Regions from separate parts of the Halomonas binhaiensis genome, predicted to be linked through region 2. Evidence: riboswitches for the same ligand, from Rfam matches in the RefSeq annotation. Region 2 holds a riboswitch; the other holds the start of a gene.

Region 1 (7,355 bases), 1.9 Mb from region 2:
CAGATATTTTTTTTAAGAGAGGTTTTGCATGCATCTTCAGTGGCATAGGCGTTATGCCTTATCGATATAACTTTCTTGTTTTTTATGTTAAATGTTCTCATGAGAAGCGTTTTTGTTTAAAGCGTTTTATTTAAAGAGCACTGGGTGTTCAAGATTTCCAATCTGGCGTTTCTTAACCTCCGTCAAGAATGTTGGCTTCCACAAGCGAAGTTATTAGTGCGAGAGACTTTGCCAGCCCAAGTAGCAGAGCCCCGCTGGAATTGCACCTGGCAGGTTTTTCGGGTGACATGCACTTCGGTGCCGCAGGATACTCGTTCAGATAGGCGGAGCTTGCTGGCAGAGTAGTATGGTTGCAGGAGTGCACCGCCTTCGATTCGCAGGCGGTGCTTGTGTTCAGGGAGTCATCGGTACACCGGATTGCCAGTCATCCCAGTGGCTGACGATCTCATCCACTACCCGAGAGCCAACCAATTCTATGTTGGCAACGGTTTCGGCGAACCCCCCTGCAGTATTGCCCGGAGCGGGATCCAGGTGTTCCTGTGTGGTTTCATTGGGGTTGCCTTGGTCAAAGTTCACCGCGCCACGCAAGCTAAGGATGCGATCGGTCCCCCACAGTCGATCAATGACCTGGGTGATGGCAGCAGCCTCCATCTCGGTAATCACATAGTCATCGGCACCATAGAGCTCGGTCATGTATTGGGCTTCCTGTGACAAGCCGGGCCCATGAAAGAAGGTATCTCCTGTCATGTGCGTACCGGTTCTGACAAAGGGGGTCCGCTGGGCGCTCTTGTCGGGATAGCGTTCACGGTATTGCTGGGCGGACTCGGAGTCCTGCAACGGAGTGTCTTCACTCAGCACCATGGCTTGTTCTACCAGTTGCGGGTTCAGTTGATAGACACGAATGTCCTCATAACCCTTGCGGGGCATGAACGTTGGAGCGCCGGGTTCGCCTTCATCTGCTGCCCAACGGTGGCCGAGATCGTAGTCCACCAGCCAGGTGGCCCAACTGACCATGCCGATGGTGCCTTGAGAGGGCGGGGTTCCCGCCACACCACTAAGAATGAAATAGGTATCGCTGAAGTCGTAGCGAGGGTCGAGCAGAATCGCCTGCATGGATGATGATGAAGCTACCTTGCCCATGCCGAGTACAGAGCCACAGACGCCATCATCATTGCAGTAGAGTTCGTGAGTGGCTCCTCTGACAGCCACCGGTTGTGCATCCTGCCAATAATGCTCGTACCAGTGCTGGAATTCTCCCGCACGATCACCCGTGTTTTCCCCGATCTCGAACATGCTGGCAATGAACACCTTGACCTCTGTTGAAGAGGAGGCATCGTTCGCCAGGGAAGGGATAGGCAGTAGACTGGCGAGGAAGATCGCTGCGGTGAGAGGGCCCCGTAGACCCGAGAACGGTGAGGACATTGTGCTCCCTTTTGTTGTACATAAAATCGTTGTATACAGAAAACGCCTTGAGTTTAGAGGAAGCGCCGAATAAATACTCAGATGGCTGGTGTCATGCTTGCGAGATAACGAGCCCGGGGTGGTGGTGGTATCCAGATAAAAAGGGGGCGTGATGATTCCCGCTGAAGTCGATAACGTGCTGCATGTCATCCGTGAATTATTGGCGGATTCCCTGGTGGCGGCATACCTGCATGGGTCTGCTGTCGCTGGTGGGCTGCAGCCTTCGAGTGATGTCGATGTGCTGGTTGTCATTGACGAGCCGCTGGATTCGGAAACGCGCCTGAGCCTGACGACAGCACTGATGGGAATTTCGGGACATCCGGCGCGTGATAGCTCCCTTCGCCCTGTCGAATTGATGATCTTTCTTCGCACTCAGCTTGTCGCTGATATCTATCCCGCCCGCTGTGAGTTCATCTACGGTGAATGGCTGCGCCATGAGTTTGAGCGTGGCGCAATACCTCAGCCTGCCGAAGATCCAGAGCTTACTCTCGTTCTTGCTCAGGCACGGCAGGAAGCGAAACCGCTGTTCGGCCCCAGTGCTTCCGAGCTGCTCCCGCTTATCCCACCAGCCGATATACGCCGCGCAATAGGCGATCTTCTGCCTGACTTGCTGGCTTCCCTGCAAGGGGACGAGCGCAATGTGCTGCTCACCCTGGCGCGTATGTGGCGAACATTGACGGAGGGGGATTTCGTCACCAAGGACGCAGCCGCCAGCTGGGCCGAGCCCCGTTTGCCTGTTGAGCATGCTGCGCTGCTCAGGGACGCCCGGGAAGCCTATCTGGGCATGCATGCCGATGACTGGAGCACCCGCCAAGAGGAAGTCCTGCGCACAGTGAATGCGATGCAACATCGCATTAGGGATGCTCAGTAGCATTGGCAACATATCTACGGCATGATGGACAGTGAGACTGCTGGCAAACTACTACGCTCGATCATGCAGTGTTGAAATCCTCCTCAAAATGCTCATTTACATCTCGTAAATTGCGCTTCTTCGTCTGATTTCGCCTTGCCTGATCGTTGCTCGCTACCTTTGCAGCAGCCTCGGCTTCGTCGGTTTCCTTCGGGAATGAAAAGGGAATCCGTGCCGAGCCTTGCTCGGTAACCGGAACTGCCCCCGCAACTGTAGGCGGTGAACTTGCTTCGGCGCACCACTGGGAATCTAGCCCGGGAAGGTGAAGCAAGTGTCGATCCGTCAGTCAGGAGACCTGCCGACTTCAAGTGCAATCCCACGTGCAACGACAACCGGACGGGGTGTTCCGGAGAAGGGCAGATGAAACATATCCTACTTGCGTCCTGCGCGCTCAGCGCAGGCCTTGCGACGTTCTCGGGTTATGCCGAGACTTCGCACGATCTTTCGACTCACGATCTTTCGACTCACGATCTTTCGACTCACGATCTTTCGGCCGATGGCGCTTTTGTTGGTGACTCTTCAGTTGACGGCTCTTCTGTCGGCGACTCTTCAGTTGACGATTCCCAAGCTGCCAGCCATGCCACTGATTATCCTTTGACGCTGACGAACTGCGGTCAGGATGTCACTTTCGACAGAGCACCTGAACGCGTCGTATCCATTGGCCAATCGGCGACCGAGGTGCTGTATTCCCTGGGGCTTGCCTCCCGGGTGGTGGGCACTTCGGTGTGGTTCAACCCGGTACTGCCGGAGTTTGAGCAAGTGAACGCGGGGATCGAGCGGCTTGCTGATAATGATCCCAGTTTTGAATCCGTGGTCGGCAAGCGGCCTGACCTGGTGGCCGCACAATATGAATGGCATGTGGGCGATACGGGAAGCGTGGGCACGCGAGAGATGTTCCACGACCTTGGCATTGCATCCTATGTCATGCCGGTTGACTGTGACACGAAAGACAACTCGACCGGCGGCGATGGTATCCGCACAGCGGCCTTCGCCACCGAATCGATCTACAAGGGCATTCGCGAACTCGCTGCCATCTTTGATGTTAAGGACGCGGGCCAAGCGTTGGTGAGCTCCCTCCAAACCCAGGAAAACGAGGCCATTGCCCGAGCCAAGGCCCTCGACCTGCCTGATGATCTGTCGGCTGTCTTCTGGTTCTCTTCAGCCGATCTGGATAGCGACCCCTTCGTTGCCGGGCGCCTTGGTGCACCGGGCTACATGATGCAGAAGCTGGGCATCGAGAATGTGGTTTCATCCAATGAAGAATGGCCTGGCGTCGGCTGGGAAAGCATCGCCAAGGCGGATCCGGATGTCATCGTCATTGCGGATATGGATCGGCGGCGTTATCCCGCAGATGATGCGGCACAGAAGCTGGATTTCCTGCGTAATGACCCGGTGACCAGCCAGATGACGGCCGTGCGTGAAGGGCGCATCGTGACCATGGATGCGCATGCCATGAGCGCGACGATGCGCACGATTCACGGACTCGATAGCTTGTCTCAGGCGCTCGCGGAAATGAACTTTTTACACATGAACCATGCACATGAGTGACGTGGGCTCTCCCCAGGCATTCCGTCGAGGGCATCTGTGGCTCTGGCTGTCGCCATGGATGTTGCTGGCGGCGATCCTGTTCGGTACCGCTATCGGCGAGACACGCATTCCCCTGTCGGTAGTGATGGAGACCGTTGCCAATCGGCTCTGGGATGCCGGATATCCAGTGAACCGCATCGATGAAGGCATCATCTGGAGCTACCGGCTGAGCCGGGCCATCGTGGCGGCTGCCTGCGGGGCAGGGCTGGCGCTGACGGGAGTGGTACTGCAGGCACTGCTGCGCAACCCTCTGGCCGATCCTTATCTGATGGGGCTCTCTGCGGGGGCTTCGACAGGCGCGGTGGTGGTCACCGTGGCAGGACTGGGGGCCGGGGCCATCTCGATGTCATTGGGTGCGCTCATCGGCGCGCTGGTCGCTTTTGCCCTGGTCGCCCTGCTGGCTCAGGTCGTCGCTGGTCGGGCCGACACAGGGCGAGGCTCCCAGGCGGCAGCGATTATCCTGGCCGGCATAGCGGGCTCGCAGCTGTTCAATGCGTTGACTGCCTTCATCATCGCCAGAACCGCCAATGCGGAACAGGCGCGCGGCATCATGTTCTGGTTGATGGGCAACCTGTCGGGCACCCGTTGGGAGGATGTCGGGGCGACGGTCCTGGCTGCCCTGGCAGGTGCCGCGGTGTGTTTCTGGCATCGGCGCTCACTTGATGCGTTCACCTTCGGGGCGGACAGCGCCGCCTCGCTGGGTATTGCGGTCAGGCCGGTGAGAGGGCTGCTGATCACTGTCACGGCAGTGATGGTCGGGGTGATGGTTTCCAAGGTTGGCTCCATCGGTTTCGTCGGTCTTGTCGTCCCCCATGCAATGAGATTCCTGGTCGGGACAAGGCATGATCGGCTGGTGCCGGCAACCGCACTGGCGGGGGCGGTCTTCCTGGTCGTTGCCGATGTGCTGTCGAGAGTGATCGTGCCCGGGCAGGTGTTGCCGATTGGTGTGATCACGGCGCTGGTGGGGGCTCCGGCTTTTGCTCTCATTCTGGTTCATGGACGACGAGCCCGTGGACGATGAACTTGCGGACGACGAACTTACGGACGATGAACTCATGAACGGCGCGGTAGATGATGCTTGCAGCTGAAAATCTCTCGGTTTCCGTGCGTGGCACTCCGATCCTGCGCAATGTGTCGTTGCGGTTGCAGCCGGGGGAGTGCCTTGGTCTGATCGGCCCGAATGGATCAGGAAAGTCCACTCTGATGCAATGCCTCGCCGGGCTCAGGAAACCTGGCAAAGGGCGTGTGCTGTTGAATGGCCAGGCGATGGACAGGACATCGGCCAGAGTCCGGGCTCGCCAGTTGGCCCTGGTCGAGCAGCAGGCAGAGACCGCAGAACGCATCACGGTGCGTGAAGCCGTGGAACTCGGCAGGATTCCCTTCCTGTCGCCGTTGCGCCCTTGGCGGGCTGAAGATGATGCCTGCGTGCAGCAGGCGTTGGTTGCGGTTGACATGGCCGGCCTCAGTGACAGGCTCTGGCATACCCTGTCGGGTGGTGAGCGTCAGCGTGTGCACATTGCCAGGGCCCTGGCACAGTCGCCCGAGATCCTGTTGCTGGATGAGCCAACCAACCACCTCGACATCCGCCATCAGCTGTCAATCCTGGCCCTGGTTCGTGCCTTGCCCGTGACCAAGGTCATCGCGCTGCACGATCTCAATCAGGCCTTGGCATGCGACCGCTTGGTGCTGTTGCATGATGGAGCCATCGTTGCCAGCGGTGAACCGCGCAAGGTGCTGACGACACAGCATCTGCGAGAAGTCTTCGGGGTCGAGGCACGCTATCTGACACCTGACCCGGACGAACCTCCGCTGATACGTTTCTCCTGCGCCACGTCGCTGAGTTACTGAGCCATTGCCCGAACGAATTGGCTGAATGAATTGTCAGAGTGCTCCGGCCGTGTCATCCCGGGGTGTCATTCTGCGCAGGCACATGGCGTAGCGAAATCGCCGAGACAATGGCCAGGGCCAGAATGGCGATCCCGCTGACGGCAGCCGTGACATTGAGCCCCGTGGTGAAGGCCTGTCGAGCGCCTTCCACGGCTTGAACCGGCAACTGATCACTCATGGATATCGCTGTCCACAGGCTGTCGTGCACGAGAGCGGCGCTAGTGGCTGGAAGGTCGCCCGCCTGTGTCATATCAACCAATGTCATGCCGACCTGTAACCGATAGATGACGCTGGCCAGGCTGCCGAGCAGGGCAACACCCAATGCAATGCCCAACTCCTGAACCATTTCGGACATGGCAGATGCCGACCCTGCCTTGTTGGCGGGGGCCGTTCCTATCACCAGTTCTGTGCCCAGGGCTGCCAGGGTGCCCAGGGCAAGATAGACCAGCGAAAAACCTGCGATGGCGGTCCACACTCCATCCGGAGACGTTCCGACCAGTGCCAGCAACAGATAACCCAGGGTCGAAAGCGCCAATGCTGCTGACACCACATAGCCTGGGCGAACCCGTCTTGCCACCAGCGGTGCCGTGATACCGGCGATGACCATCATCAGCGCCGGAGGCCCCATCCACAGTCCTGCTGCCAGCGGTGTCAATCCTGCCACCAGTTGCAGGTACTGGGTCACCAGCAGCATCACGCCAGCGACGGTCGTCAATCCGAGCAGCAGCACGATCAATGCGCTGCTGAATGTACGGCTGGCAAACAAGCGCATATCAAGCAGGGGGCTGTCCAACTGGCCCTGGCGGCGGACAAAAACGCTACCCAATGCAATGCCCAGGGCGATGGCCAACACTGGTACTGTCTCAAGCCCTGTCTCAAGCCCTGTCTTGGCAATTTCCTTCAGCCCATAGATCACCGCGAGTATGGCGACGAGTGACAGCAGCACGCTGATCAGGTCCAGGCGCTCACTGTGTGCGGCGCGATATTCCGGCAACAGCAAAGGAGCGGTAAGCAACAGGACAGCAGCTATCGGCACGGCAACAAGGAAGGCTGATCCCCACCAGAAATGGCTCAGCAGCCAACCGCCCAGCACGGGACCTGCGGCCATGCCCAGGGCGAACATGGTGGCCCATATGCCGATGGCCAGCGCACGCTGGCGGGCATCGCCAAACAAGTTGCTGATCAGGGCCAGGGTCGAGGGCATGAGGGTAGCCCCGGCGATGCCGAGCAGGGCCCTGGCGACGATCAGCATCTCAGCGCTGGTGGCGTAGGCAGCCGCGACGGATGCTGTCCCGAACAGCGCTGTACCGATCATCAGCAGGCGACGACGGCCGATGCGATCACCCAGGGTGCCCATGGTGATCAGAAATCCGGCAATCATGAAGCCATAGGCATCCATGATCCATAGTGCCTGGCTGCTGCTGGGCTGCAACTCCACTGCCAGGGCGGGAAGGGCCAGATAGAGAATGGTGACATCAAGGCCCAGTAATGCTGTCGGTAGTGCCAGTAC
Region 2 (7,355 bases):
CCGGGAAGCACCACGCCACCCCAGCCCCAACAGTGGCTGGCCCGAGGCGATGGTGGCCAATCTGCTGGGGATACAGCTGGGGGGACGCAATGTCTATGCTGGCCAGGTGTCCGAACGCGCACGCCTGGGGCGACCACTGCAGGCGCTACATGCCGGGCATATCCAGGAAGCCATCTTGTGCCTGCATGCTGGCACCATGGGGGTAGTCGTCATGCTGGTGATCGCAACACCAATGATCACCACCTTGCTGGAAGCAATATTGGCCATATGGCGAGGAGGGGCAGTGTGAGATCGAAGTGCTATCCACAGCCGTGGCCACAACATGGTGGCGAAGGCGATGCCTTGCTGGCGCGGCTGGGGATTTCGGACAATGACGCCCTGACCGACCTGAGTGCCAGCCTCAATCCACTGGGACCGCCGGATTGGCTTGGCGACTGGTTGGCCCGTTCGTTGCCTCTGCTTACCCATTACCCTGACCGCCAGCAACAGGAAGCGCGTGAGGCGCTGGCGCATCATCACGCTCTCGATGCGGCCCAGGTGCGTGTCACCAATGGGGGAGCAGAGGCGATCCATCTGATCGCTCAGGCATACCGTAGCAAACGCGCATTGGTCATTGAGCCGACCTTCGGCGAGTACGCGCGGGCTTGTGAACTGAATGGCATGGAGGTTCGACGTCTATCCCTTGTCGGCGATGACTTTCGTCTTGATGTGGATGGGTTGTGTCAGGCGCTGGTGGCAGTGGATGTGGTCTTTCTCTGCCGCCCGAACAACCCCACTGGTACCCTGGTGTCGTGCCAGGCCATCGAGACGTTGCTGGAGCATGCCGAGGCAGCGAATACGTTGCTGGTCGTCGATGAAGCCTTCATTGAATTCCATGGCGAACAGGCGTCTCTCGTCGATTGGGTGAGACGGGGGGCACCGTTGGTGCTGCTGCGTTCGTTGACCAAGTTTTACTGCTTGCCTGGGCTGCGCTTGGGCTATCTGCTGGCACAACCTGAGCGAGTGCAACAGATCTCGGGATACCAAGTGGCCTGGAGCCTCAATGCGTTGGCTGCCGCCTTGATACCGCACCTGCTGAACGACCAAGGCTATGTCGAACGCACGTTGAACTGGGTGTCCGGGGAACGCTCTCGCGTGGGCAAAAACCTGCGACGGCTCGGTTATGTCGTCCCCGAGGCGCATGCCAATTTTGTCCTGTGCCGCCCTGGGGGCGTCGCCAGTCCTGCGCGTGGTGAAGCCATGCTGCGGCAACTGGTGAAACATGGCTTCATTGCCCGCCATACGCATACCTTTGCGGGTCTGGATGGCAGTTGGGTGCGTTTGGCCCTGGGGCTTCCGGCGACCAATGACGCCTGGCTTGCCGCCCTTGCAGGAGCTGCCGAGTGATCGTCTTCGTCAGCGGAGGAGTGCGCAGTGGCAAGAGTCGCGTGGCCGAGTCACTGGCTCGTTCATTGCACCAAGAGCCCGATCGATGTGGCGGCAGGCTATGGTACCTGGCCACGGCCAAGGCGGCAGATGGGGAGATGCGTGAGCGCATCGCACGCCATCGTTGCGATCGCGGTGATGGCTGGGTGACCCTGGAGGCGCCCTGGGATCTGGGTGCTGCCTGGCAGCAGGTGAACAGTGGCGATACCTTGCTGCTTGATTGCCTGACCTTATGGGTCAGCCAGGTCATGTTCGACAGCCCACTGGACGATGATCAGGCTTTGGCCATGTTCGCTGAGTTGCTGGAAGACGCTCGGGCACGCAGCATCGCCCTGGTCGTGGTATCCAATGATCTCAATGAAGAGTTGCCTCCTCGAGATGTCATGGTGTGGCGTTACCTGGCCTTCCTGCAGCGCATCCATTGTCATCTGGCAGGCGTTGCCGACCGGGTCGTGGAAGTGGTAGCAGGACAGGTAATCGATTGGAAGGCCACGCCATGTGCGCTTGAGGATGAAACGCGCCTTCACGCTGAGGAGCGTATTGCCTCCGGGGAACGCATTGACACCGGAAAACGCATTGATACAAAGAGGCATACATGACGCAGTCGACCCGTGAGGAGACACACAAGCCACAGGGTGACAGGCGTGATGCTGCTCACGGGTTGGGCCTCGCCATTCAGTTCCTGACGCGTATCCCGCTGCCCGTGGCCTGCGACTGGAACCAGGCGTCGCGGCGTTGGGCGGCGCGGGCATATCCGCTGGTAGGCGCCTTGATCGGGGTAGCGCTGGGCATGGTGAGTTGGGGCAGTGGAGCCCTGGGCTTACCGTTGCCACTACAGGCATTGCTGATCGTCAGCCTGTGGGTCGGGTTGAGTGGCGGGTTGCATCTGGATGGCTTGATGGATCTTGCCGACGCCCTGGGCAGTAATGCCCCGCTGGAAAAGCGCTGGGCGATCATGAAGGATCCGCAGGTAGGCAGTTTTGCGGTGGTGGTGCTGGTATTTCATCTAGCCTGGAAGCTGGCGTTGGTGTGGTGGCTGCTCGAGCTTGAAGCGGGTATCTGGTGGCTGGTTGCCATTCCTGCCCTGGCTCGCTGGATGGCGGTGTTCCTGCTGGTCCGGGTGCCAGCGGCACGCCCAGAGGGGCTGGCTCATCTATGGCAACAGAGCCTGGGGCCGCGTGACCTGGTGTTGGCGACGGCACTGCCCGTGTTGCTGTCTGTGCTGCCGTTTGTGCTGATGAGCTCAGGGCAAGCGTGGAGCATGCTGACATTGGGACTGGCGACAGCCTTGTTTGTTGTCATCTTTGCCGCGGGAGCAAGACGGACCTTTGGCGGTATCAGCGGCGATCTGCTGGGGGCCGCAATCGAAGGAGGAGAATTATGGCTATTGGTGTGGGCCTCGAGCTGGTGGTGGTTCGCCACGGCGTGACCCAATGGAATCTGGAAAAGCGCTACCAGGGGCAGCGTGATATCGAGCTGTTGATGCCCGATGCCCTGGAGGGAATGGATCGCTTGCGCGACTACCTGGAAGGCGAACGCTTCGATGCCGTGGTCACCAGTGACCTGGTCCGTTGCCGTCAGACGCTGGCGCATATCTCGGAAGGTCGTGACTGGCCCCGTCCGCGCCTGGATAACCGCCTGCGCGAAAATGACTTTGGTGACTTCGAAGGGTGTACCTGGGAAGAACTCAAGGATGACCCTGCCTATCGTGCCTGGATCGACAGTGCCGGAGAGCTGGCTCCGACGGGTGGCGAGTCCGCCCAGCAACTGCGCGAACGATTGGAAGCCGCATTGAACGATATCTTTGCCGACGCTGCTGGAGAAGTTGCAGAAGAAAGCGTTGTTGTAGAAGAAAGAGTTGTTGGAGAAGAAAGAGTTGTTGGAGAAGTTGTAGAAAAAGTGGCTGGGGAGCCGCGATACAAGGTTCTGGTAGTCACCCATGGTGGTGTGATTCGTGAATGGCGGCGTGGCTTCGAACAGGTCTCGTTCTGGGACGGCGTTGTGGAACAGGCCTCCGGGCGGCGCTGGTATCTGACAACCACCACAGAGGGTGTGACATGCAACTCTTCCTCGGCGGTGCCTGCGCCGGCAAACGCGAACGTGTGAGCGAACGCTTTCCTCAGGCAAGCTGGATTCAGGCCAGCGAAGCGCTGGAGCGGATGCGATATCCGCGTCTGGCTGAGACCCACGCTGAGGTAGTGGTTCATGGCTGGCTCAAGTGGCTTGAAGAGGTCTGCTGCAACAGGAATGGCGCCGAGCTGGAGAACGATGCGCTGCGTGAATGCTGGCGCCAGGCCTTCAAGGACTGGGCCGGTCGCGAGTCAGCAGAAGTGGTGCTGATTGTCCCGGAAGTCGGACGCGGGATCGTGCCTGTCGAGCCATTCCAGCGTCAGCTACGTGATCTGGCGGGCTGGTTGGCACAGGATGCAGCAGAGGCCAGCAGCAGCGTATGGCATGTGCGCCATGGCTTGGTCATGGCATTGAAATGACCTTGATGACAAAGCGTCACATTGACGCTCATGGCCGGCATTGGTAGTTTACCTGGGTTCTCAGGTGCCCCTGAGGGAGCGGCATATCACTCGCTGTGTAGCGAGCGGCAAGGAGATATGACGTTCCTGAACGCATGTGATGCGTCGGGGTGAAACGGGAAGTCGGTGACAATCCGACGCTGCCCCCGCAACGGTGATCGAGTAAAGCGCGGCCTGACACACCACTGTGCATATCTAGAACTGTCGACTTGAGCAACAGGCTCGTCGGCACTTTCACGCGGGCTTGCTGCCCGGCACGGGAAGGTGGTCGCGTGGAACATGCAGATGTTCGCTCGTCAGCCCGGAGACCGGCCTGAAATTCCATGCCAGGGGCGGTGGGCTCCCGAAGCTGGGCGCGTTGTTACGCCTTCCTTCCTCATTTCCCCGTTCTTGGTCATTCAAGGCTTCGTGCCGTGCGGGTGCGCATGGTACCAGGGGATACTTCATCATGTTGCGCTCCTTTCTTCCTGCCCGAGCGGTATCAGGCCTGCCTGTTCTCAGCCTTGCTGCCATGCCGCTGGCATTCGTTGCCCAGGCCAGTGCCCAGAGCACTGGCGATGATGAAAGTGTGAACCTCGATCCCATGGTCGTATCTGCGACCCTGGCACCACGCACGGCCAGTGAGACATTGTCTTCGGTCAGTGTCATCAACGAACAGACGCTGCGCCAGCGCGACCCTATCAGTCTGATCGATGCCCTGCGTGGCCAGGCCGGCGTTGATTTTTCATCCAGTGGTGGGTTCGGCAAGAACACCAGTCTCTATCTGCGTGGTACCGGCCCTGAATCGACATTGTTGCTGATCGATGGCATGCGCCTGCGTTCGGCCACCAACGGCGGCCCGGCCTGGCAGTTTCTCGACCCGCGCATGTTCGAACGCATCGAAGTCGTGCGTGGCCCGCGTGGTGCGCTATATGGTGCCGATGCGGTAGGCGGCGTTGTGCAACTGTTCACCCTCGAACCCGAAGGTGAACGACCGACTCCCAGCATCACCTTGGGAGGAGGCTCTTTTGGCACGGCCAGGGCCCAGGCCAACCTGAGCGGGGAGGCCAATGCGACCCGCTACCAGTTCAGTGCCAGCCACCTGAGCAGCGATGGCTCGGAAGTACGCAAGGGCGGGGAAGACAAGGGCTACGACAACACCACGGGCCTGGTGCGGCTGGCGCACGACTTCGACAATGGTGCTGTCATGGGCGTCACCGCGTTGCGTGCGTCAGGCAATACCGAGTACGAAGGCGGTGATTCCGACTATGTGCAGCAAGTGGCCGGGGTGTATGGCGAGATACCTGTCACGAGCAACTGGACTTCGCGCTTGACCATCAGCGAAGCCCGCGATGAGCTGGATGATTTTTCCGACCTTGGCGCCACCACTTTCGATACCACGACACACACGGCGCGTTGGGACAACTCTGTGCTGATGGGCAATCACGAACTGGTCGCCGGGGCAGAGTATCAGCAGGACAAGATCGACAGCACTACCGATTACGCGGAAGACAGCCGTGACAATGTGGCGGTGTTCGCTCAGACCCTGCTGGACTTCGCTCCCTTCTCGCTGCAGGTCGGCCTGCGCCATGACGACAACGAGGCCTTCGGCGGCGAGACCACCGGGCACCTTGCTTTGGGTTATGCCCTGGATGACCACTATACCCTGCGAGCCAGTTACGCCACGGCATTCCGGGCACCGACTTTCAATGAGCTGTACTTCCCCGACTTCGGCAATCCTGACCTCGACCCCGAGAAAGCGGAAAGTGTCGAGCTTGGCCTGCGTGGGCAGTATGGCCGGGGATTCTGGGATGTGGCCGTGTACCAGAGCGATATCGACGACATGGTGGCATATACGGTGCAGGACTCGCATTATGCGCCGTTCAATGTGGATCGCGCCCGCATTCGGGGTGTTGAGCTGACCACGGGACTGGAGTGGAACCAGTGGGTTCTGGCTGCCTCTGCCACCTACACCGACCCCGAAGACCGCAAGAGTGGCAAGCGCTTGGTGCGCCGTGCGACCCAAGGGGTACGCCTGGATGCAGATCGACGCATCGGCGACTGGAATCTCGGCGCATCCTTCGTGGCACAGAACCATCGCTACAACGATGCAGACAATAAAGAACGCTTGTCAGGCTATGGCACCATCGACCTGCGGGCAGGCTGGAATTTCGCCCCTCAATGGAAGGCCAACCTGACCCTGGAGAATGTCCTCGATCGCGAATATGCCACCGCGCGGGACAGCTTCAACGGCTGGGACTATATCAACCCCGGGCGCGCAGCCTACTTGAGCGTTGGCTTCCAGCCATGAACAGCCCTGAGCCAATGGAATACAGCCCTGAGCCAATGGAATACAGCCTTGAGCGCATGAAACATGCTCCTGAGCGCATGGGGGGCCTTGAACGCCCGATAAACATCAAGTGGCCGACACGGGCGATAAAGACTGCAGGCAGCATCGTACTGCTGGCAGTGAGCTTGTCGCTTGGCATGTCGGTGGTGAGCGCCGAAGAAGCCTCGCGGTGTGTCGTGGATGACAGTGGAACCGAAGTCTGTCTTGCTGCACCGGCACAACGCATTGTCGCGCTGGCCCCCAGTGTGACGGAGTTGTTGTTCGCTGCCGGGGCCGGTGAAAAGGTCGTCGGCGCAGTGAGTTTCAGCGACTATCCAAAAGCGGCTCAAGCCCTGCCGAGGGTGGGAAGCTATGACCGTATCGACCTCGAAGCCTTGCTGGCGCTTGAGCCGGACCTGGTCGTGAGCTGGGATGGCGGCAATCCCCGTGAGCAGGTAGAGCGACTGTCTGCGCTTGGAATCAAGGTATTTCATTCCGATGCGAAAAGCTTCGAGACGATAGCTTCGACTCTGGAACGTCTGGGTGTACTGGCCGACAGCCAGGATAAGGCGGAACAGGCAGCTACGGCACTGCGTGATGACATTCGTGATCTTACCCAGCGTTATGCAGATTCCGAACCTGTGAGCGTGTTCTACGAAGTCTGGGAAAGACCACTGATGACCATCAATGGCCAGCATTGGATCAGCCAGTCACTGGCACTGTGCGGGGGCGTCAATCTGTTTGCCGATGAGGCTCCCATGGTACCGCGTATTTCCCAGGAGGCCGTGCTGGCAGCGAACCCTGAAGCCATCATCACCGGGGGAATGGGCAAGGCGGACTCTTCCTGGCTCGATGCCTGGCAGGCTTATCCGCACCTCAAGGCGGTTGAGCGCGATAACCTGTTCTTCATCAATCCCGACCTGGTGCAAAGGGCCACTCCGCGCCTGGTGGAAGGCACCAAGTCTCTATGCCGTCACCTGGAGAGCGCCCGTGAGCGCCGCTGATATGTCATTGCGCCACATGCCTCGGGTCTGGCCGCCGCTATGTGTGCTGGGGCTGATCTCCGTGGCCGCTATTCTATTGGCGCTGGCACT

The links. Region 2 has a riboswitch for cobalamin ahead of E4T21_RS12715 (TonB-dependent receptor domain-containing protein). Riboswitches for the same ligand answer to the same signal wherever they lie in the genome.
Region 1: it holds a riboswitch for cobalamin, as region 2 does, so the genes downstream of both, E4T21_RS04535 (ABC transporter substrate-binding protein) here and E4T21_RS12715 (TonB-dependent receptor domain-containing protein) in region 2, are expected to answer to the same signal.

Annotation. Positions count from the first base shown of each region.
Region 1 is NZ_CP038437.2:1,032,921-1,040,275, forward strand. Features, by position in the region: gene E4T21_RS04525 (purine-nucleoside phosphorylase) at 394-1,422, opposite strand; gene E4T21_RS04530 (aminoglycoside adenylyltransferase family protein) at 1,574-2,332, shown strand; cobalamin riboswitch at 2,498-2,688, shown strand; gene E4T21_RS04535 (ABC transporter substrate-binding protein) at 2,732-3,919, shown strand; gene E4T21_RS04540 (FecCD family ABC transporter permease) at 3,912-4,979, shown strand; gene E4T21_RS04545 (ABC transporter ATP-binding protein) at 5,030-5,806, shown strand; gene E4T21_RS04550 (MFS transporter) at 5,859-7,355, opposite strand, start outside.
Region 2 is NZ_CP038437.2:2,892,574-2,899,928, reverse strand. Features, by position in the region: gene cbiB (adenosylcobinamide-phosphate synthase CbiB) at 1-289, shown strand, start outside; gene cobD (threonine-phosphate decarboxylase CobD) at 286-1,386, shown strand; gene E4T21_RS12735 (bifunctional adenosylcobinamide kinase/adenosylcobinamide-phosphate guanylyltransferase) at 1,383-2,024, shown strand; gene cobS (adenosylcobinamide-GDP ribazoletransferase) at 2,021-2,854, shown strand; gene E4T21_RS12725 (histidine phosphatase family protein) at 2,806-3,531, shown strand; gene E4T21_RS12720 (bifunctional adenosylcobinamide kinase/adenosylcobinamide-phosphate guanylyltransferase) at 3,483-3,914, shown strand; cobalamin riboswitch at 4,018-4,284, shown strand; gene E4T21_RS12715 (TonB-dependent receptor domain-containing protein) at 4,402-6,243, shown strand; gene E4T21_RS12710 (cobalamin-binding protein) at 6,240-7,265, shown strand; gene E4T21_RS12705 (FecCD family ABC transporter permease) at 7,267-7,355, shown strand, end outside.